Regions from separate parts of the Mesorhizobium sp. M1A.F.Ca.IN.020.03.2.1 genome, predicted to be linked through region 3. Evidence: predicted binding sites of a transcription regulator. Region 3 holds the regulator's gene; each other region holds the start of a gene.

Region 1 (7,369 bases), on a different contig from region 3:
GCGCCGATTCAGTTGCTGTTCCGGCGTTCCCCGATGGTTGAGGCTGCTCTTGACGATAACCTGCCCCTTCCAGCCGTCGTCCTTGCCGACGACGGCTCCGCTAATGCGGCGCTTGGAAATGTCGGCGGCGCCGAGATTGAGGCAGAAGCGAAAGGCGCGGGCATACTCGACATAATCGGGCGACGTTACGGTCGCATCGACATGCAGCACCGCGATATCGGCGGCCGGCTTCGCCGACGTGCCGCTGAGGACCTGCACCGAATGGCCGCGGCGCTTCAGTTCCTCCAGCAGATCGAAGAGCATGTACGGGCTGTCCCGGCGCCATAGCAGCCCGCGCCGGCTTTGGAAGCGGTCGAACTCATGCGTGATGACGGCGATGCGTGCCATTGTTCCCCACTTGGCCTATCAAGCGTCGTCCACTATTCGATCGGATACAACGCGCTACCGGGCTGGGGTTTGGATGACCGAGCATTGGAATGCAATTCGCAAACCTTGGCAGTTGCTCGGCTCACCCTTGCGGCCGCCGGCGGAGGTTATCGAAACCTACGATCGCGAGCTCGGCCTTGCCCCGTCGGATGTCGTGATGCTCGGCGTGACACCCGAGCTCGCCGGGCTCGGCGCCACGCTGACGGCGGTCGACGAGTCTTCGGACATGATTGCCGGCATCTGGCCGGGCGACACCGATACGCGCAAGGCGGTGCAGGGCGACTGGTTCGATCTGCCGTTCGCCGATGCAAGCGTCGAGGCGCTGATCGGCGACGGATGTCTCTCGGTCATCGGCGCCGCCGGCCTCAGGCGCACCCTATTTGCGACGATCGCGCGCGCGCTCAGGTCCGACGGCCGCGCCGGCATCAGGCTTTACGCCTCTCCCGAAACACCGGACGACCCGAAGGATGTCCGCGATCTTGCGCTAAGCGGCGGCGTCTCGACTTTCCATGAGCTGAAATGGCTCGTGGCCATGACCGCGATCGGCGACGCGCCGGATTACACGATCCCGGTCAAAGCCATCCTCGAACACTTCGACAGGGCGTTTCCCGATCGCGAGGAGCTGTCGGCCCGAACCGGATGGGAACTGCCGGTCATCGGAACCATAGACGTCTACCGGGACTCGTCCGCCGTCTATAGTTTCGCCCCCGCGGCAGCGCTCATCGAGGAAGCCCGGACCTTCTTCGACGATCTCCGGCTGGCCTCTAGCGGCACATACGGTCTGGCCGAACGCTGCCCGTTGCTGGTGTTGCGCTCGCCGAAGCGCCCGGACTAAACGGGCTGGATTGCTCGCCCACGCTTCGCGCAGCCACCGCATTTCCGCCCAGGGCTCCGCCTGAGAAAAATTGCGCTGTTGCCCCTCCCCGCGCGCCTTGACTCTCGCAAGCCACCAGCCTATCTCAGCGCCACGTTAGCACTCGCCCTAAGTGAGTGCTAACTTATATCCGGCGGCCTCGCCGGATGGAGGAACAGTTCTCACCGTTCTCATTCGAGGAAGACAACATGGCAAAGTCCAAGTTCCGCCCGCTTCATGACCGCGTGGTCGTTCGCCGGGTCGAATCCGAATCCAAGACCGCCGGCGGGATTATCATCCCGGATACGGCGAAGGAGAAGCCGCAGGAAGGCGAGATCATCGCCGTCGGCTCCGGCGCTCGCGACGAAGCCGGCAAGCTCGTGCCGCTGGACGTCAAGGCCGGCGACCGTGTGCTGTTCGGCAAGTGGTCGGGCACTGAAGTCAAGCTCAATGGCGAGGACCTTCTGATCATGAAGGAATCCGACATCATGGGCATCATCGGCTGATCATCGGCCTCACCGTCAACTGAATCTTGAATCTGCGGGTTCGACCCGAACCCCTGCCAGGAGCTTACAATGGCTGCAAAAGACGTAAAGTTTTCCCGTGATGCCCGCGAGCGCATGCTGCGCGGCGTCAACATCCTCGCCGACGCGGTGAAGGTCACCCTCGGTCCGAAGGGCCGCAACGTCGTCATCGACAAGTCGTTCGGCGCCCCGCGCATCACCAAGGACGGCGTCACCGTCGCCAAGGAGATCGAGCTCGAGGACAAGTTCGAGAACATGGGCGCGCAGATGGTGCGTGAGGTCGCTTCGAAGACCAACGACATCGCCGGCGACGGCACGACCACCGCGACCGTTCTCGCCCAGGCCATCGTCCAGGAAGGCAACAAGGCCGTTGCCGCCGGCATGAACCCGATGGATCTGAAGCGCGGCATCGACCTCGCCGTCACCGAAGTCGTTACCGCTCTCGGCAAGGCTGCCAAGAAGATCAAGACCTCCGAGGAAGTCGCCCAGGTCGGCACGATCTCGGCCAATGGCGACGAGTCGGTCGGCAAGATGATCGCAGAAGCGATGCAGAAGGTCGGCAACGAAGGCGTCATCACCGTCGAGGAAGCCAAGACCGCCGAGACCGAGCTGGAAGTCGTCGAAGGCATGCAGTTCGACCGCGGCTATCTCTCGCCCTACTTCGTCACCAACGCCGACAAGATGGTCGCCGATCTGGAAGACGCCTACATCCTGCTGCACGAGAAGAAGCTCTCCAACCTGCAGGCCATGCTGCCGGTCCTGGAAGCCGTCGTTCAGACCTCGAAGCCGCTGCTCATCATCTCGGAAGACGTCGAAGGCGAGGCTCTGGCCACGCTGGTCGTCAACAAGCTGCGCGGCGGCCTGAAGATCGCCGCCGTCAAGGCTCCGGGCTTCGGCGACCGCCGCAAGGCCATGCTGGAAGACATCGCCATCCTGACCGGTGGCCAGGTCATCTCGGAAGACCTCGGCATCAAGCTTGAGAATGTCGGCCTCAACATGCTCGGCCGCGCCAAGAAGGTGTCGATCTCCAAGGAGAACACCACCATCGTCGACGGCGCCGGCAAGAAGGCCGAGATCCAGGGCCGCGTTGCCCAGATCAAGCAGCAGATCGAGGAGACCACCTCGGACTACGACAAGGAGAAGCTGCAGGAGCGTCTGGCCAAGCTCGCGGGCGGCGTCGCGGTGATCCGCGTCGGCGGCGCGACCGAGGTCGAGGTCAAGGAAAAGAAGGACCGCGTCGACGACGCTCTGAACGCGACCCGCGCGGCCGTTGAAGAAGGCATCGTCCCCGGCGGCGGCGTCGCGCTGCTGCGCGCTTCGCACGCCGTCAAGGCGACCGGCGTCAATGCCGACCAGGCCGCGGGCATCGCCATCGTTCGTCGCGCGCTGCAGGCTCCGGCCCGCCAGATCGCGGCCAACGCCGGTGCCGAGGCTTCGATCGTTGCCGGCAAGATCCTCGAGAACAAGGCTGCGACCTACGGCTTCAACGCCCAGACCGGCGAGTATGGCGACATGATCGGCATGGGCATCGTCGACCCGGTCAAGGTCGTTCGCACCGCTCTCCAGGACGCGGCCTCGGTCGCCGGCCTGCTGGTCACCACCGAAGCCATGATCGCCGAGGCTCCGAAGAAGGAAGCCGCCGGCGGTATGCCGGGCGGCATGCCTGGCGGCGGCATGGGCGGCATGGGCGGCATGGACTTCTAAGAAGTCCGGTCCCACAGAGAATATGGAAAGGGCGGCAGACATGTCGCCCTTTTTGTTTGGCATGCGGGCAGCCGGTCCAAAGGCGGGCTTCTATACTGTTGCGAACTGTTGCGATTGGCGAAGGCCCGCGCAACAGCCGATCTCCCCTCTTGAGGGGGAGATGCCCGGCAGGGCAGAGGGGGTCGCCGCGCGTAAGGCTCCGGCGACGACTCCCTTGCAACGGGAGGCGCTGGCGCTCCACGCGCGGCGATCCTCTCTGTCGCCTTCGGCGACATCTCCCCCTCAAGGAGGGAGATCAGCAGCGACAGCGCCAGCGCTCGGCCATCCCTGCGCCAACCTGATTCGCGCCGCGGACGGGCGATAGTCGAGGCGATGGGCTATGTGAAGGGATACACCAGTTCGCTTTATCTATCCGCCAGCGCCAGCTTGGCCCCCAGCATGACGAAGGCGCCGGCGAAAGTGCGGCGCATCCAGGTCAGCACCATCGGCCGCGACACGACATGGCTGCGCACCGAAGCCGCGAACACGCCGTAGACGACGAAGACAAGGAAGGTCATCAGCATGAAGACGCCGGACAGTTCCAGCATCCTGGCGAAAGCGTGCGGCTCCGTGGTGCTGACGAATTGCGGCAGGAAGGCGAAGAAGAAGATTGACAGTTTTGGGTTCAAGATGTTGACCAGGATGCCGGAGGTGATCACCTTTCGGACAGAGCGTGGCGCGGCGTTCTGATCGAGAGCAAGGCCGCCCTTCTCCTTCAGCGTGTTCCAGGCCATGTAGAGCAGATAGGCGACGCCCAGATATTTCAGAGTCTCGAAGGCGACGGCGCTTGTGTGCAGCACCGCCGCAAGGCCGGTGATGGCCGCCGCCATGTGCGGGATGATGCCCAGCGTGCAGCCGAAAGCGGCGATGATCGCGGCGCGAGCGCCGCGTGAGAGGCCGGCGCTCAGCGTGTAGAGAACGCCAGTGCCGGGCGAAGCGACGATAATCAGCGACGTCAACAGGAATTCGATGCTCACGGTTTCCTCCATGGCCTGCACGGCGCGGAAGGTATCGGGAGGTCCGAGCGTGGGCAAGCGGGGAAGAAAGTAATCTCCCCCTTGTGGTCCCCTCGCGAGGAGATGTCGCCGAAGGCGACAGAGGGGGCTCGCCTCGTGTAGAGCGCGGCCTTTTCCGCGACGCGATCACGTTGGCGATTTATGTGAGACGACCCCCTCTGACCGCTTCGCGGCCATCTCCCCTCGAGGGGGGAGATCACGCTCTCCACCGCCAGCCCATGGGCGGCCCTTGCCATCAGGCAGTCGTCGCCGCCGGGCATGCAGGCGCGGCAGACATGCGGGCGGGCTTCGTAAATCGCGCAGGCCGTCTGCTTGCCCACCTCGCCGTGAAGCGCGGCGCAGCGGCCGTCCTCGCAGCGCATGCCTGACAGGTCGGTCGCGACCAGCTCGTCGGGGATGCGGTCGAGCTCGGCATCCTCTTCGGTCGAAAAGCGCGGCCAGTCCGCCGAATAGGCGCAGCAGGCGCCGCAGCTCTGGCAGTCGAAGGCGGCTGATGCGTCAAGCAGGGTCGGGCAGGGTCGGTCGTGCGGCAAGGCTATCCTCATGCTGGCAAGTGCCTTTAGCACGGAGCCGGGAAATGCGTCGCATCCGGCCGAGGAAAAAATTTTGTTTTGCCGGGAACCCTTTTGCCGGCTGGCGGTTTTGTCCCTGTTATCGGCAGTTCACGAGTATCGAGAAAAGCTGATAACAAAAGACGCCTCCCGCGCCCTGAAAAGCGCGAGAGGCGTTTTCCATTCGCCTTACATGATCGTGCTCATCATCGGCAGGATTTCATAGCGGAAGCCGCGGCCGGAACGCGCCACCGGGTCGCCTTCGGTAACCGCCCTGGCGTCGGCTTCCGTGCCGACCTGCAGGATCAGAAGCCCCCACGGTCCGGCTGGATCGGCGACTGGGCCGGCAATCATCATTCTGCCTTCACGAAGCAGGCCGCGCAGATAGTCGACATGCGCATTCATCAGCGCCCTCTCCTCCTCCGTCAGGGTGAAGGCGAAATCCGGACGCGGCGGAATCAGCCGGCAATGGAAGACCGAAGGCGACCTGGCAGCCGTCTCCTTGGCAAGGAATTCGTCCAACCAGCCCAGAACGCGCTCCCAACCAGAACCGTGATCGCGGCAGGAGTCCCGTCGCGACCCGAAGCCGTCATGGCGCAGCGTCAGCCGGGTGCCGTTCTCGACGGCTTCGAGCGTATAGGTGACGGTGGTGAGGTTATCGCCGTCCCAGGGCGCCTTCCAGGTCATCACCAGACGATGCGGCGGCTCGACCTCGAGATACTCGCCGGCGACATGGAAGTCCTGCCCGTCCGCGCCCTTGCCTTCCGAGCGCCAGGCGCCGCCCGGCCGGACATCGGCCGTGTGCTTCGTCGTCCGGTACATGTTGTCGGCGCCCCACCAGAGCGGGATCTGGTCCTCAGCGGTAATGGCGCGGAAGACGCGCTCCGGCGGCACGGCGATCGTCACCGTGGCAAGGATGGTACCGGCGGAAATGTCGGCGATCGCGCGCGGCTTGTCTTGGATGGCCATCATTCATTCTCCAGGTAGGATTTGAGATTGCCGAGGCTGTGCTGCCAGAAGTCTCGGTAAGGCAGGATCCAGTCGGCGACATCCTTCAATTCCGCCGGCTCCAGCCGGTAGACTCGCTCGCGGCCCTGCCGCTGCTCGGAAACGACGTTGAGCTCGCGCAGTATCCTCAGATGCTTGGAAATGGCCGGCCGACTCTGCGAGAAGGCGGACGCCAGTTCGTTGACCGGCGCGGGGCCCTGCCGCAGCCGGTCGAGGATGGCGCGCCGCGTCGGATCGGCGATGGCGCGGAAGACGGAACGGTCGTGCTCAGCCTGCGGCATAATGCGTATCCATTTGGTTACATATTATGCCGAATTCGGTCGCCGGTCAATTATCCTCGACCGGTGTGCTTTGGCGCAACGGAACCGCGAAGCACTCCGGCCCGTTTCTCCTCGCGAATTGGATCTCCGGGAGATGCGGAGATGGTGAACATGGACCAAATAGTGGGCTTGGCGAAGCAGATCAAAGGTTCGATCCGGCAAGCCATAGGCAAGGCCGCCGGCAACCGGCCGATGGAAATCAGGGGCATGGCGGACAAGTCGGCAGGCCAGGTGCAGAAGGCCTGTGGCGACATGAAAGCCATGCTCAAAAAAGCGATGTGACCAGCAGGCCCCGCGGTCAGATCTCGAACGCCCGGCACGGGCTGTCCGTCATGCCGACAGCGGCGTGATGCGGCAGGCCGCACGGAACTCAAACATTGCCCGTTCGTTGTCGTGGCGGATGCGGTTGGCGCACCCCGCTCCTATTCCAGGCCCAGGAGATGCGGATATGGTGAACAGGCATCAAGTTGCCGGCATCGCCAAGCAGGTAAAAGGCAGGCTGAAGCAGGCGGCCGGCAAGGCCACCGGCAGCCGGCGCTTGCAGGTGGAAGGCATGTCCGAAAGAATCGCCGGCAGGGTGCGCAAGGCCTATGGCGACGTGAAGGACAAGGCTCGCAAGGCGCTCTGACTCCATACGCCGCGAGGCAATGGCCGACCCGCGCGCCGGCCTGTTCGTCTTTGAGCGCCGACGGCGTCAACACCGCAGAACAGCTCGAACAACAGGCCTGGACAACTCTACCCGGCGTGCTTTCTCCCTTCAGGTGGCCCAGCTTTTGGTGAAGGCGTTGGTGAAAACGACCTCGCCATGGTCGCCGGCCGCCTCAGCCAGGACGACGTCCATGTGGTCAACGGTCACCCGCGCCAGCGCAAAGCCGCCCATGAAGGCCGCCTTCGGCTTGACGAGGTCGAGCCCGTCGCGCCGGTAGAT
Region 2 (7,369 bases), on a different contig from region 3:
ATGCCCTCAAGGTCGTCTCCGGCAGTGCCGGGAAGGCCGCTGCGATGCGTGAAAAGATCGCGGATGGTGACTTCGCCGGTGGGATAGGGATCGGCAAGGCGGAAGGCCGGATCGAGATCGGCGATCTTCGAATCCCAGGATACCACCCCGTCGCTGACCAGCGCGGCCACGACGGTAGCCGAGATCGGCTTCGAAAGGGAGGCGATCTGGAACACCGTGTCGGCGTCGACCGGCTCCGGTCTGCCGGCTTCGCGATGCCCGAAACCCTTGAGGAAGATCACCTTGTCGTCATGCACGACGCCGATGGCAAGGCCGGGGACGGCACCATCGGCGACGGCGGCTTGCGCCAGCGCTTCGAGCTTCGGCAAGGCGGCGGCGATGCGCGCGGGCGTGACGGGATCGGCCGATGCCGCGTGCGGCCAAAGCGCCAGTCCGGCGATGAAGGCCAAAACCGTCAAATGACAGAGATCCCGACCAAGCCGCATCGCGCTCCCTTCCCTGCATTCACCCTAAGATTGTACAGGCCGGCACCGGCCTGGCCAAGCCCTGCGCCGCCCTGATCATCCTCCCAATCGACTGGTGTGGCGCCGGGTGCGTCCCTCACCTCTGGGCCTGCGCCCGCCTTAGAAGATCCGGCCGTCCCCGACATCATGGCTGTGCTCTGGACACGAAAGCTTGCGTTCCTTCGCGCCCCCCTCTGTCCTGCCGGACATCTCTCCCACTTGGGGGGAGATCAGATGTGGCGCCGGCTTTCGCCAATCATCGCGGAAGGCCGGATATTAAATTCGGGTTCTCCCCGGGATTCCGCCACGCAAAAGCCGCCAAGTCAGGCGAAGGCCACAAGGGCTTTGGTTTGAATTGGGGTTATAGAATGCGGCTGGTCTGGGCGTTTTTGTTCGCGCTGGCGAGCGGCGTGGTTTTCGCGGCATCGCCGGAGGACGACTATATCGCCGCGCGCGACAAGGCGATTTCCGACATCGCGGCGCAGGAGAGCTCGAACGCGGAAGTGGAGGCGCTCGATGGCGCCAACACCAAGGCGCTGGCCGATCTGGAAAAGCGTCTTTCCGCCATTCTCGGCCCGCTTGCGGTCAAGGATTTTCCGGCAACAGGCACGATCAATCTGCAGAGCCTGAGCGCCTCCGATATTGGCTTCGGCATGCTGGACGGGCTGCGCTACGCCAAGAGCGATGCCGGCCCGAGCATCGTCGCGACGACCCGCGGGTTGGTCGAGCGCTGGCTGCGGTCCAAGGCTGACGAGGACGATGAAGGCCTCCGGCTGCCCGCCGGCATCGACGAGGCGCTCAAGCTAGACGCCTTCTATACGCAGGCGATCGGCAGCGACGCCGCATTCGTGAAGACGCTCGACTTTTCACTGAAGAAGCCCGAAGGCGCCGATATCGCCGTCGCGCGGCTCGGCGGCTGGACCCAGGATGTCGGACCGATCTACGACCAGCAGGTCGTCGTCGCGGTCGTCAAGGGCGACCGCGTCCTGGTCGCCGAGGCGCCCGCGTCCCCGCCCGTGCCGAAGATCGCGGCCTGCGAGGCGCTTTGGACCGCGGCGGACGCGGCTGCCCAGAAATTTCAGCAGGCCTATCAGAACTCGGACCTGAAGGACCAGCAGGCCTATGATTCCGCCAACGCCGCCTGGGAAAAAGGCGACGGCGATTATCGCGCCTGCATGGGCGAGCGCCTGCCGGGCGATCCGGGCTTCCCGGCACTGCTTGCCGAGGCCCAGCAGCTTGCTGACCGGATGACCGGCAAGTAGGCCCAGAGCGATGAAGCGCTGAGCTGGCTAGACACCCTTCCTCAGCTCGCGGCGGCCCTCATGTTTCGCCGGCGCCTGGCGGTGGGTCGCGCCGGCTCCACGATATGCCCGTTGGTGACATGCCCGTTCGTCACGGGCACAACATCCTGCCGGGCCCGGGCGTCCGTCACCCTGTGCAGCCGCTCGTAAGGCAGCAGCTCCTTGATGCGGGCATTCAGCGTCTCGACCTCGGCGCGCAGGTCCTCGCATTCCTGTTTCTGGATATCGAGCTGGATCTGCTCCGACGCCTGCTGCAGCGATAGCTGCGAGAGGTTGGTACTGATCACCGACAAATTCTTCTTGTCCAATTCGCTCTCGTTCCTGAGAACGGCAAGCTTCTCTTCCGCGATCTGCCGCTCGGTCACGGCGTCATTCAACTGCGCCCTCAGTCCTGTCGCCTCGGCGACCGCATCGGTCTTGTCGATGGAGGCCTGCTCGAGCCGCGATTGCAGCTCCTGGATTTCGGAGCGCAAGCCGCGCAGCTCTGCCCGGCTCCGCGCCAGCTCCGCCGCGCCATCGCTTTCGGCAATGCGGGCGGCTTCGGTTACCTCGGCAAGCTTGGCCTGCGTCGTCTCCAACGATTTCTGCAGCCGGGCCTCCTCCTTCTCGTGGCTGCCGAGCTGGGCCACAAGTTCGGCAATCCGCGTGGCTTCGTTGGCGTGGGTCGCCGCGAACTCGTCGAATTTGTGCCGGGCCTCGGCCTCGCGCTTTTGCGCCTGCTCCAGCTCGATCGAAAGCCCGACCTGCTTCTCGCGCAGCAGCTTGTTCTCGACAGCGCGCCTGTCGGCTTCGACGGTCTTGGCCGTCAGGGTCTTGACGATCTCACCGAACTCAGCCTCGCGCCTGGCGCTCTCATTGCCCATCTCGACCATTTCGAGCCGCACCGCTGCAAGCGCCTCGCGCAGCGACTCCCTGTCCTGGACGAGACTTGCCTCGCGCTGCTGCCAGGCCTCGGCCGCGCCGTCGCGTTCGCGCTGCTTGCGCGTAGCGTCAAGCAATTGTTCCGACAAGGCCTTGTGTTCGGCGCCCAGAGCGGCGTTCTCCAGCTCCAGCTCATTGGCGCGCAGCGCATCGCGATGCAGGGCGTTCAGGATATCGCGCGTCATGTGGTGCGCTGTGGCGATCTCGGCCAGCCTTGACCCGATCTCCTCCAGATGACCCTGTCCGTCGCGGAAGAGTCCGGAAACGGCTTCCAAGGCGGCCAACCGTGTCTGGGTGTGCGGCGTCAGCCGGGAGGCGGAAGCCTCGGACTGAGTCTCGCCCGGCGGATCCTCCTCGCTTGCCGCCAGGTCGGCGGCAGAATCGTATCCCGGGGACGTCTCTTCGTCAGCCGAAAGACATTCTTCGAAAGCCTCTGCCAGATCCGACTGGAGCTCTTGAAATTCCTTGTCTACGTCCTCGGCCCGTTTGATCAGGGATTTGAAATTCATAACGGCACACCTCTTACGCTCACACCCGCCGTATTACTTAACGAATTGCTAATCTAGCCCTTAACGTTCCGTACGGGAAGCCTGACCAAAAGAAGGAAGGAATTAAGGTTATCGCGGATTTCCAGAGGCTTGCGCGGTGTTCCGTCAGCGGCATCTGCGCTCAGCGCGGTAAACGGTTAGAATGGCCTGCGTCGGCCGCACGTCATCGAGCCGCAAGCGAGCACCTGGCGCCCGCTGCGGGCGGATCACTCGTTGGAAAGGGAGCCGTTCCACGCTCCAGCCAGCACCTACGCCAGCGTTGGCCGTTCCATCTAGCGCCGAGGTTCCGTCATGCCGCAGGGGCCGGACCCGTCGGTCCAACCCCTGCATCCAGGCATCAGCTCTTGATTTCGATACGCTTGGCCTGCGACTGCGCCTTCGCGGTCTTGGGCAGCATTACCGTCAGCACGCCGTTCTTGAAGCGGGCATCGATCTTGTCTTCTTCGATCTCGTAGCCCAGCGGGATTCGACGCTCGAAGCGGCCATAGATGCGCTCGGAGAACTGCCGCTCCTTGTCCTCCGTCTCGGAGCGCTTTTCACCCTTCAGCGTCAGCACGCCATCATCAAGCAGCACCTCGATGTCCTTCTCGTCCAGGCCCGGGACTTCGGCCGCCACCTTGATCTCCTTCTCGTTGTCGGAGATCTCAACGCTCGGCCAGCCGGCACCAAAGGCTGATACGCCGCCTAGGGACGGCAAGCCGGAACCGAAACCCCGGAAGACGTCGTCGAACAGCCGATTCACCTCGCGCTGCAGCGACAGGAAAGGATCGCGTTCGCCGTCGCGGAAGACACTTGGAACCTGGTTACCATTGTTTCGGCCCCAGGGAATCAGATCACGAACACTCATTTTTTTCCTCCTTTCTGTTCATCCGGAAGACAAGGCCCACAAGCGCCGGGAACATCACCCGGCGCTTGGCGCAAAGCGCGGCGAGAAGGCTCAGGCCGCCTTGTTGTCGGCCTCGATTTTCTTTGTCGCGGCCTTTGGCGATGATTTGTCCGCCGTGATCTCGATCCGGCGCGGCTTCATTTCTTCCGGGATCTCGCGTTTGAGGTCGATTGTCAGCAGACCGTTGACGAGGCTCGCATCGACGACCTTGACGTGATCGGCAAGCTCGAAGCGACGCTGGAATGCGCGGCCGGCAATGCCGCGATGCAGGTACTCGCCGTTGTCCTCGCCTGCCTTTTGGCCAGAAACCATCAGCATGTTCTGCTCCTGGGTAATGGCCAGTTCGTCCTGGCTGAAGCCTGCCAGGGCCATGGTGATGCGGTAGTCGTCCTCGCCGCTCTTGGCGATATCGTAGGGCGGCCAGTTATCAGCGGTTTCGATGCGGCTTGCGGTCTCGAGCGCGTTCAGCATTCGATCGAAGCCGATGCTCGACCGGAACAGGGGAGAAAAGTCAAAACTGGTTCTCATAGCTACATCCTCCATTGAGCAACATAGATACGAGGAGCGCCAAGGCAGCGGCGCTCCTTGACCTTGCCGGCCACTTCAGGCGCCGGCAGGTTCGATTTGGGAATTGATTCCTTTGCCGTCAAGAGGTCCGAGGCGCGCCCGTCAAAGCTGCATAATTACCTTTGTTTTCACGGCGCTAGCACTCGGCTGTTGCGAGTGCCAAAAAATTTCTTGCGGCCTCTTGAAACCGGCGCGTGCAAAACCAAATCCACAAGCGCGAGGCCGAAAGGATCGCGAGCCCCGCTCCGGTCCTTCCGGTCCGGAGTGGAGGAACCTCTCAAAATCTGTTTGTCCCGAAGGAGAACGATATGAAGTTCCATCCATTGCATGACCGCGTTCTGGTCCGCCGCGTCGAGGCCGAGGAGAAGACGGCCGGCGGCATCATCATCCCGGACACGGCGAAGGAGAAGCCGCAGGAAGGCGAGATCATCGCCGTCGGTTCCGGCGCGCGCGACGAGAGCGGCAAGCTCATTCCCCTCGACGTCAAAGTCGGCGACCGCATCCTGTTCGGCAAGTGGTCCGGCACCGAGATCAAGCTCAACGGTGAAGACCTGCTCATTATGAAGGAAAGCGACGTGATGGGTGTGGTCGAGCAGACATCGGCGTTGGGAAAAGCGGCTTGAACCGGCCCAACCCGATCGGTGAATGAAAGGTGCCTGCTGAAGGAGTGTTCCAATGGCTGCCAAGGAAGTGAAATTCCATTCCGACGCCCGCGACCGCATGTTGCGCGGCGTCAACATCCTCGCCGACGCGGTGAAGGTCACGCTCGGCCCTAAGGGCCGCAATGTCGTCATCGACAAGTCGTTCGGCGCTCCGCGCATCACCAAGGACGGCGTCACTGTCGCCAAGGAGATCGAGCTCGAGGACAAGTTCGAGAACATGGGCGCGCAGATGGTGCGCGAGGTCGCCTCGAAAACCAGCGATATCGCCGGCGACGGCACGACCACCGCGACCGTTCTCGCCCAGGCCATCGTCAGGGAAGGTGCCAAGGCCGTTGCCGCCGGCATGAATCCCATGGATCTGAAGCGCGGCATCGACAAAGCCGTCGAGGCTATTGTTCAGGAGTTGAAGACCAACGCCCGCAAGGTGACCAGAAATGACGAGATCGCCCAGGTCGGCACGATTTCGGCCAATGGTGATGCCGAGATCGGCCGTTTCCTTGCTGAGGCGATGCAGAAGGTCGGCAACGAGGGCGTCATCACCGTCGAGGAAGCCAAGACCGCCGACACCGAGCTGGAAGTGGTCGAAGGCATGCAGTTCGATCGCGGTTATCTCTCGCCTTACTTCATCACCAATCAGGATAAGATGCGCGTCGAGCTCGAAGAGCCCTATGTGCTGATCCACGAGAAGAAGCTTTCCAACCTGCAGGCGCTGCTGCCGGTTCTGGAGGCGGTGGTTCAGTCGGCGAAGCCCCTGCTCATCATCGCGGAGGATGTCGAGGGCGAGGCGCTCGCGACGCTGGTGGTCAACAAGCTGCGCGGCGGCCTGAAGGTTGCGGCCGTCAAGGCTCCGGGCTTCGGCGACCGCCGCAAGGCCATGCTGGAGGACATCGCCATCCTCACCGGCGGCACCGCTATCAGCGAGGATCTCGGCATCAAGCTTGAGAACGTCACGCTGGAGATGCTCGGCCGCACCAAGAAAGTGGTGGTCGAGAAGGAGAACACCACGATCGTCGATGGCGCCGGCAAGAAGGAGGAGATCCAGGGCCGCGTCGCGCAGATCAAGGCGCAAATCGAGGAGACCACCTCGGACTACGATCGCGAGAAGCTGCAGGAGCGTCTGGCCAAGCTCGCCGGCGGCGTGGCTGTGATCCGCGTCGGCGGTTCGACGGAGGTCGAGGTCAGGGAGCGCAAGGACCGCGTCGACGATGCCATGCATGCGACGCGCGCGGCGGTCGAGGAAGGCATTCTTCCGGGCGGCGGCGTGGCGCTGCTCAGGGCCGCCAATGCGCTCGACGCGGTGGCTGCCGACAACCCCGACCAGAGATACGGCGTCGACATCGTGCGGCGCGCCATCGAGGCGCCGGCGCGTCAGATCGCCGAGAACAGCGGGGCGGAAGGCTCGATCATCGTCGGCAAGCTGCGCGAGAAGACCGATTTCGCCTATGGCTGGAACGCCCAGACCGGCGAATATGGCGATCTTTTCAGCCAGGGCGTTATCGATCCGGCCAAGGTCGTGCGCACCGCGCTGCAGGATGCAGCCTCGATCGCCGGCCTGCTCGTCACCACTGAGGCGATGGTCGCCGAGAAGCCGAAGAAGGAAGCGGCACCCGCCATGCCCGCCGGCGCCGGCATGGACTTCTAGGACGCTGGGGAGGCGCGGCGCCGACACAGCCAATCTCCCCCGACAGGGTTCAATTGGGGGAGATTGGTCGGCAGGGCAAAAGGGAGCGCGAGGGAAACGGCACCCTTCTGAATTGACAAGAACCGGAAAAGCGAGAAAGCACTCCGCGACAGATCGGCTGGCGGGACGCGTCCCCTTTGTCCTGTCGGACATCTCCCCTCATCGGCGGAGATCGGCAGCTTCGACACGCCGCGGCGCGACGGGCCAGAGTTACTATGTGGGAAGATTCTGAATGACGACGGATACCAAGACGACGGAAACCAGGACATTCGAGGCGGATGTCTCGCGGCTGCTGCACAT
Region 3 (7,369 bases):
ACGACGAGGTTCTTGTCCTTGTTTTCCGGCCGCGAGCCGACGACGATCGCCGCCTGCAGCGCGGCACCCGACGAGATGCCGACCGGCACGCCTTCGAGGCGGGCGACGAGGCGCGCATTGGCGACCGAATCCTCGTTCGAGACCCTGACGATCTCATCATAGATCGTCGTGTCGAGGATCTTGGGCGCGAAGCCGGCGCCGATGCCTTGAATCTTGTGCGGGCCGGGCTGGCCGCCGGAGAGCACCGGCGAGGCTTCCGGCTCGACTGCCACCACATGCAGCGAAGGCTTGCGCTTCTTCAGCACCTGGCCGACGCCGGTGATGGTGCCGCCGGTGCCGATGCCGGCCACGAAGATGTCGACCTCGCCATTGGTGTCGTTCCAGACCTCCTCCGCCGTGGTGCGGCGGTGGATTTCCGGATTGGCCGGGTTCTCGAACTGCTGCGGGATGATGGCGTTGGGCAGCGTCGCGGCAAGCTCGTCGGCCTTGGCGATGGCGCCCTTCATGCCTTTCGGGCCTTCGGTGAGCACCAATTCGGCACCGAGCAGCGCCAGCATCTTGCGACGTTCGACCGACATTGTCTCCGGCATGGTGAGGATCAGCTTGTAACCCTTGGCGGCGGCGGCGAAGGCCAGCGCGATGCCGGTGTTGCCGGAGGTCGGCTCGATCAGCGTGGTCTTGCCCGGCGCGATCTTGCCGGCCTCCTCCAGCGCCTCGATCATCGAGACACCGATGCGGTCCTTGACCGAGGCGATCGGGTTGAAGAATTCGAGCTTGGCCAGCACGTTGGCGACGATGCCCTTCTCCTTGGCGAACTTATCCAGCCGCACCAGCGGCGTGTCCCCAATCGTCTCGGTGATCGAGTTGAAGATGCGGCCGCGGCCGGGGACACGCGCGGAGGTGACGGGCTTGTTCATTGGTTTCGCTCCCAAGGCAAAGGCATAGGCAAACAGAATAAGGCTTTCAGCCGCGCAAGATAGGCTGCCCGCCGAAAATATCCGAGTGGGGCGGCTGCTGAAAACCTCCCCGCGCCGGAAATGCATTTTCCGGATCGGCCCGTTTCAGGGATGCTTTCCCGGAAACGGGGGCCGGTTGAGAATGCGGCCTATTGACGGGCCGCGATGGCGGCTGCCGCTCCCATCATGAAGCTGGCGGCGGTGCGGTTCAGCACCTTGAGCGCGCGCGGCGATCTCAGGAACCAGCGCGCCTTGGCAGCCAGCGCCAGATAGGGGACCAGCACCACGAACAGGACGACAACGGTCAGCGCGACAAGGATCCCGTAGTCGGCCGGCGTGATCGTCTTCAGGTCGACGATGGTCGGCGTGATGGCGAGATAGAAGATCATCGTCTTCGGGTTGCCGAGCGTCACCGTCAGCCCGGCGATGAAGCTCGACGCCAGGCCGCTTCTGCCCTTGCGCGCCTCGACCGTCTCGGGCGAGATGCCGCTGGTCCAGAAGCGCCAGGCAAGGAAGGCGAGATAAGCGACGCCCGCCCATTTGATGGCGAGAAACACCATGCCGAAGGTCTGGGCGACGAAGGCGAGGCCGAGCACGACGGCGGTGAGGTAGGTAATGTCGCCGAGCATGAGACCGAACGACATGGCGAGCGACGGACGGAAGCCGGAGCCGAGCGCGCGGGCAACAAGCGCCGTCACGCCGGGACCCGGAATGGCGGCGGCGACGCCGAGGGCGGCGCTGTAGGCGAGAAATCCTGTCAGTGTCATGGTTTGAACCCAGCGCTATCCCGGGATCGGGATCCAGAGCGGCAGCCTCCTACCACGGTGCCGGGGCGGCGTTAATTGCCTTGCGGCCGGATTCGGTTGCACCAGCGCCGCTTCAGGACCGGCCGTCGCCGTAGGTGACGCGCCATATCGTGCCGTTGCCGTCCTCGGTCAGGATCAGCGAACCATCGTTCGCCACCGCGACACCGACCGGCCGGCCCCAGACCGCATCGTCGGCAATGACGAAGCCGGTGGCGAAATCCTCATATTCGCCGGTCGGCTTGCCGTCCTTGAACTTCAGCCGCACCACCTTGTAGCCGGTGCGGACATTGCGGTTCCACGAGCCGTGCAGGGTGACGAAGGCGTCGCCCTTGTAGTCGGCCGGGAAGTTGCCGCCCTCGTAAAAGGCGATGTTGAGCGGCGCCGAATGTGCCTGGATCAGCACGTCCGGCACCGTGACCTTGCCGGCGAGATCGGGCCGCGCGCCTTTGTGGCGCGGATCCTCGTTGTCGCCGATATAGTACCAGGGCCAGCCATAGAAGGCTCCCTCCTTGACGGCGGTCGCATATTCGAAAGGCACGTTGTCGCCTAGCTCGTCGCGTTCGTTGACGACGCACCAGAGCGCGCCCGTGGCCGGCTGCACCGTCATGCCCGAGCAGTTGCGCAGGCCGGTGGCGACCATCCTGCGGTTCTTGCCGTCAGGATCGAAAGCGAGCACATCCGCTCGGCCTTCCTCCGCGCCCCAGGTAGCGCCGAGCGGTGCCGATCTCGCCCATTCTTCGACGCCGCCCTTCGGCCTCGCTCCCATGCCCTCCGCGGTATTCGAGCCCGAGCCGACCGAGAGATAGAGCGTTTTGCCGTCGGGCGAAAAAGCGATGTCGCGCGTCCAGTGATGGCTCGACGGGATGTCCGAGACGATCGTTTCGGGCTCGCCGGAAGCTTTGAGGTCGCCGTCGCGATAGGCAAAGCGGACGACGCTGTTGCTGTTGGCGACATAGACCCATTGCGGCTTGTCGCCCGGCGGATAGAAGGCGATGCCGTAGGGCCGGGTCAGGCCTTTGGCAAAGACCGACTTCTCGGCGGCCTTGGCGCTGCCTTCGGCCAGTCGATAGACGCGGACCTGGCTCGCCCTGCTGTCGGCGACGAAGAGATCGCCGTTCGGCGCCGTGCGCACGACACGCGGGCTGCTGATGCCCGAAGCCACCAGCTCGGCCGAAAAGCCGGGTGGAAGGGCTGGCTTGGCATCCTCGGGGCGATCGGTGACACCGCCGCCGTTCGAGGCGGATTCGGCGACATTCGGCTTCGGGAGATCGTCGGGCCTGATGAGGCGCCGCACGCCGGGCCGGTCGGCCTTCCAGTCACCGAAGGCCTTCTTGCCGGTGAGCAAGGGCTGATCGGCCTGTTGCGCGACGGCGCCGGAGGCCAGGAGCAAGGCGAGGGCGGCAAGGCCGGCAATCCGTATCATGCTGTTCTCCGTTATTCGCCAACGTGCATCAGCAACCAGACAGCGAATATCGGGCAGGCTTTCCAAAAGAGAAGCCGGGCATGCGGATTTTGACGGAAAGCGCCGGCAGTTCAGCTCTCTTCGATATCCAGATCGTCGTCGAGCTGCTTTTCCAGCGCGACCAGATCGGCCGGCAGCGGCAGGCCCATGGCGCGCATTTCCCTGAGCTTCTCGCGCAGTAGCTCCTGGATCTCGTGATCGTCTTCCGGTTGGTTCACCATCTCCTCGAGCAGCAGGCTGATCTGGGCCTTGAACGATTCCAGCGCCATTTCCACCCTCCTTGCGACGTTTCCCGCTCGCCTATCTCAGCATGCGCGAAATCAACTGGGCCGTATAGTCGACCATCGGGACGATGCGGGCATAGTTCAATCGCGTCGGGCCGATGACGCCGAGCGCGCCGACGACGCGGGCATCCTTGTCGCGATAGGGCGCGACCACGAGCGACGAACCGGACAACGAAAACAACTTGTTCTCCGAGCCGATGAAGATGCGCACGCCCGGACCTTCCTCGGCGAGGTCGAGGAGCTGCAGCAGTCCGTCCTGCGTTTCCAGATCCTCGAACAGATGGCGCAGCAATTCGAGATCGGCCTGGGCGGTGACGTTTTCCAGAAGATTGGCGCGGCCGCGCACGATGAGGCGCGCCGGCAGGCCGCTTTCGGCGCCGGCCCAGACCGCGAGGCCCTTCTCGACCAGCTCCTGCGACAGCGTGTCGAGAGCCGCCCTGGTCTCGTCCTTGATGCGCGCGATCTCGACCCGGGCCTCGGCCAGCGTGCGGCCGCGGATATGGGCGTTGAGGAAGTTCGAGGCCTCGTGCAGCTGCGAGACGGTGATGCCGGCCGGCAGGTCGACAACGCGGTTCTCGACATCGCCGCTCTGCGACACCAGGACGGCGAGCGCCTTGGTGGGTTCCAACTGGATGAACTCGATGTGCTTCAGAGCCACCTCGTTCTTGGCGGCGAGCACCAGGCCGGCGCCGCGCGACATGCCGGAGAGCATCTGGCTGGCCTCGGTCAGCATATGCTCCAGCGTGGCGCCCGAGCCCGAGGCACGCACCTGCGCCTCGATGACGCGACGCTCGTCGTCCGACAGATCGCCGAGCTCCATGAAGGCATCGACGAAGAAGCGCAGGCCGGTCTGGGTCGGCAGGCGGCCGGCCGAGATGTGCGGCGCGTAGATCAGCCCCAGATGCTCGAGGTCGCTCATCACGTTGCGGATGGTGGCCGGTGACAGCGACGACGGCAGGATGCGCGACAGGCTGCGCGAGCCGACCGGCTCGCCGTCGCGCAGATAGGAATCGACGATCCGCCGGAAGATGTCGCGCGAGCGCATGTCGAGCGACTGAAGCACGGGCGGCTGCGATGCGGGATCGACTGCCTTGTTCATTCCAGCGAAAAACCTCCTATCGAAAGATATAGACTTAAGCCTCCGTGGTGCAACCCGGGCCATTTTCGCTAGCGCCGTTTCGTTGGCGCCCCGTTTCCTTGGCGCCCTTTTCCTTTGCGCCATCCGTCGCATGCGTCTACAAGCCGCCGACGAATCCAAAACCATAGGAAAGAAGGCCGAATGCGCCCCTCCAAACGCCAGCCCGACGAAATGCGCGCCATCTCCTTCGAGCGCGGCGTCTCCAAGCACGCCGAAGGCTCGTGCCTGGTGAAGTTCGGAGACACGCATGTGCTGTGCACGGCGAGCCTGGAGGAAAAGGTGCCGGCCTGGATGCGCAATTCCGGCAAGGGCTGGGTTACGGCCGAATACGGCATGCTGCCGCGCTCGACGGGCGAGCGGATGCGCCGCGAGGCTTCCGCCGGCAAGCAGGGCGGCCGCACGCTGGAGATCCAGCGGCTGATCGGTCGTTCGTTGCGCGCCGTTGTCGACCTGCAGGCGCTAGGCGAACAGCAGATCACCGTCGACTGCGACGTTATCCAGGCCGACGGCGGCACCCGCACCGCCTCGATCACCGGCGGCTGGGTGGCGCTCTATGACTGCCTGCGCTGGATGGAAGCGCGCCAGATGGCCAGCGTTTCCAAGGTGCTCAAGGACCATGTCGCGGCGATCTCCTGCGGCATCCATGACGGACAGCCGGTCATCGATCTCGATTATCTCGAGGATTCCTCGGCTGGCACCGACGCCAATTTCGTCATGACCGGCAAGGGCGGCATCGTCGAGATCCAGGGCACGGCGGAAGGCGAGCCCTTCTCCGAAGAGCAGTTTTCGGCACTGATGGGACTGGCCAAGAAGGGTATTTCGCGGCTGGTGAGCCTGCAGCAGATGGCGGTGGCGTAGGTTTTCGAATGCCGAGCCTAGGCACCCCCCTCTGGCCTGCCGGCCATCTCCCCCTCAAGGGGGGAGATCGGACCTCACCTCGGCCTTCGCCAATCTTCGCCGTCGAGACACTGTCGGTGGAGCTGCCAATCTCCCCCCTTGAGGGGGAGATGCCCGGCAGGGCAGAGGGGGGCGTCTCGTGACCCCCTCCGCGATTTTGGAATCAGCACTCTATGTGACTGATCTGGCTGAGGCCGAAGCCTTCTATCGCGACATCCTCGGCCTGGATCCGCTGGGCAAGGTCGAAGGCCGCCACGTCTTCTTCCGCTGCGGCAACGGCGTGCTGCTCATCTTCAATGCCGAGGCGGCGAAAATTCCGCCGGCGCCCGACGCCAGGCTGAAGGTGCCGCCGCACGGCACGGTCGGCGAAGGGCATCTTTGCTTCACCGCGACTGCGGCCGAGATCGCCGAATGGCGCAAGCATTTGGCGGCCAAGAACATCGCCATCGAAAGCGATTTCGAGTGGCCGCAGGGCGGACATTCGATCTATATCCGCGACCCTTCGGGCAATTCGATCGAGTTCGCCGAACCAAGGATCTGGGGTCTCTGAATGCATTCTTTGAACGGACAAAAGATCGTCGTCGCCAGCCACAATGAAGGCAAGCTGCGCGAATTCGCCGACTTGATGGCCCCGTTCGGCTTCGAGGCGAAGTCGGCCAAGGATTACGGCCTGCCGGAACCGGACGAGACCGGCACGACCTTCGAGGAGAATGCCTATATCAAGGCCTATGCCGCCGCCAAGGCCACCGGCCTGCCGGCGCTGTCGGACGATTCGGGGCTCTGCGTCGACGCGCTCGACGGGGCGCCCGGCGTCTACACCGCCAACTGGGCCGAGACGGCGGACGGCACACGCGATTTCGGCATGGCCATGCAGCGCACCGAAGTGGCCCTGCAGGAGGTCGGCGCGACCGAGCCGGCGCAGCGCACCGGCCGTTTCGTCGCCGTCATCTGCCTCGCCTTTCCCGATGGCGAGGCCGAATATTACCGCGGCGAGGCCGAAGGCACGCTGGTCTGGCCGCCGCGCGGCACGCTCGGCTTCGGCTACGATCCGGTGTTCCTGCCCAACGGCTTCGCCAAGACTTTTGGCGAGATGAGCGCCGAGCAAAAGCATGGGAAGCCCGGCCAGGCAACAGCCCTGTCGCACCGCGCCCGCGCCTTCCAGAAGTTTGCCCAGGCCCGCTTGGATTTGGCGCGGCTGGATCTGGCGCGGCTCAAGTCAAAATGATCGGAACAGGCCAGACCATGCCGCTCGACCGCAGCCCCGGCTTCGGCGTCTATATCCATTGGCCGTTCTGCGCGGCCAAATGCCCTTACTGCGACTTCAACAGCCACGTTCGCCACCAGCCGGTCGACCAGGAGCGTTTTGCGCGGGCCTTCGAGACGGAGCTCAAGACGATGCGCGCCCGCACCGGGCCGCGCGAGGTGACCAGCGTCTTCCTCGGCGGCGGCACGCCGTCGCTGATGAAGCCGGAAACGGTGTCAGCGGTTCTGGAAGCCGTAGCGAAGAACTGGACGGTGCCTGCCGGGATCGAGGTGACGCTGGAGGCCAACCCGTCCTCGGTCGAGGCGGAGCGCTTCCGCGGTTATCGGGCGGCCGGCGTCAACCGTGTCTCGCTCGGCGTGCAGGCGCTGAACGACAAGGACCTGCGCTTCCTCGGCCGGCTGCACAATGTCGAGGAGGCGCTGCACGCCATCGGGCTGGCGCGGGAAATCTTTCCGCGGCTCTCCTTCGACCTGATCTATGCGCGGCCCGGCCAGACGCCGGAGGCTTGGGCTTTAGAGCTTGAGGAAGCGATCGGGCACGCCGCCGACCACCTGTCGCTCTA

What was found. Region 3 encodes HrcA, which represses chaperone genes, less so after heat shock. Its sites were predicted from a motif close to GTTAGCACTCNCNNNNNGNGAGTGCTAAC; they were not measured.
Region 1: the regulator HrcA is predicted to act here: its motif matches at 1,396-1,424, upstream of groES (co-chaperone GroES).
Region 2: the regulator HrcA is predicted to act here: its motif matches at 4,862-4,890, upstream of groES (co-chaperone GroES).

The regions. Positions count from the first base shown of each region.
Region 1 covers NZ_RZSV01000077.1:6,257-13,625, forward strand. The annotation lists gene EOA79_RS14690 (hypothetical protein) at 1-387, opposite strand, end outside; gene EOA79_RS14695 (methyltransferase domain-containing protein) at 461-1,261, shown strand; gene groES (co-chaperone GroES) at 1,489-1,785, shown strand; gene groL (chaperonin GroEL) at 1,855-3,507, shown strand; gene EOA79_RS14710 (LysE family translocator) at 3,912-4,523, opposite strand; partial or broken gene EOA79_RS33570 (YkgJ family cysteine cluster protein) at 4,769-5,107, opposite strand; gene EOA79_RS14720 (SRPBCC domain-containing protein) at 5,303-6,085, opposite strand; gene EOA79_RS14725 (metalloregulator ArsR/SmtB family transcription factor) at 6,082-6,402, opposite strand; gene EOA79_RS14730 (CsbD family protein) at 6,544-6,723, shown strand; gene EOA79_RS14735 (CsbD family protein) at 6,890-7,069, shown strand; gene EOA79_RS14740 (metallophosphoesterase) at 7,199-7,369, opposite strand, start outside.
Region 2 covers NZ_RZSV01000151.1:1,643-9,011, forward strand. The annotation lists gene EOA79_RS21620 (serine hydrolase) at 1-485, opposite strand, end outside; gene EOA79_RS21625 (hypothetical protein) at 872-1,765, shown strand; gene EOA79_RS21630 (hypothetical protein) at 1,807-3,234, opposite strand; gene EOA79_RS21635 (Hsp20/alpha crystallin family protein) at 3,611-4,120, opposite strand; gene EOA79_RS21640 (Hsp20 family protein) at 4,211-4,687, opposite strand; gene groES (co-chaperone GroES) at 5,035-5,349, shown strand; gene groL (chaperonin GroEL) at 5,402-7,030, shown strand; gene htpG (molecular chaperone HtpG) at 7,302-7,369, shown strand, end outside.
Region 3 covers NZ_RZSV01000053.1:15,974-23,342, forward strand. The annotation lists gene cysK (cysteine synthase A) at 1-917, opposite strand, end outside; gene EOA79_RS11415 (LysE family translocator) at 1,106-1,723, opposite strand; gene EOA79_RS11420 (sorbosone dehydrogenase family protein) at 1,836-3,185, opposite strand; gene EOA79_RS11425 (hypothetical protein) at 3,296-3,493, opposite strand; gene hrcA (heat-inducible transcriptional repressor HrcA) at 3,525-4,607, opposite strand; gene rph (ribonuclease PH) at 4,788-5,504, shown strand; gene EOA79_RS11445 (VOC family protein) at 5,683-6,093, shown strand; gene rdgB (RdgB/HAM1 family non-canonical purine NTP pyrophosphatase) at 6,094-6,768, shown strand; gene hemW (radical SAM family heme chaperone HemW) at 6,765-7,369, shown strand, end outside.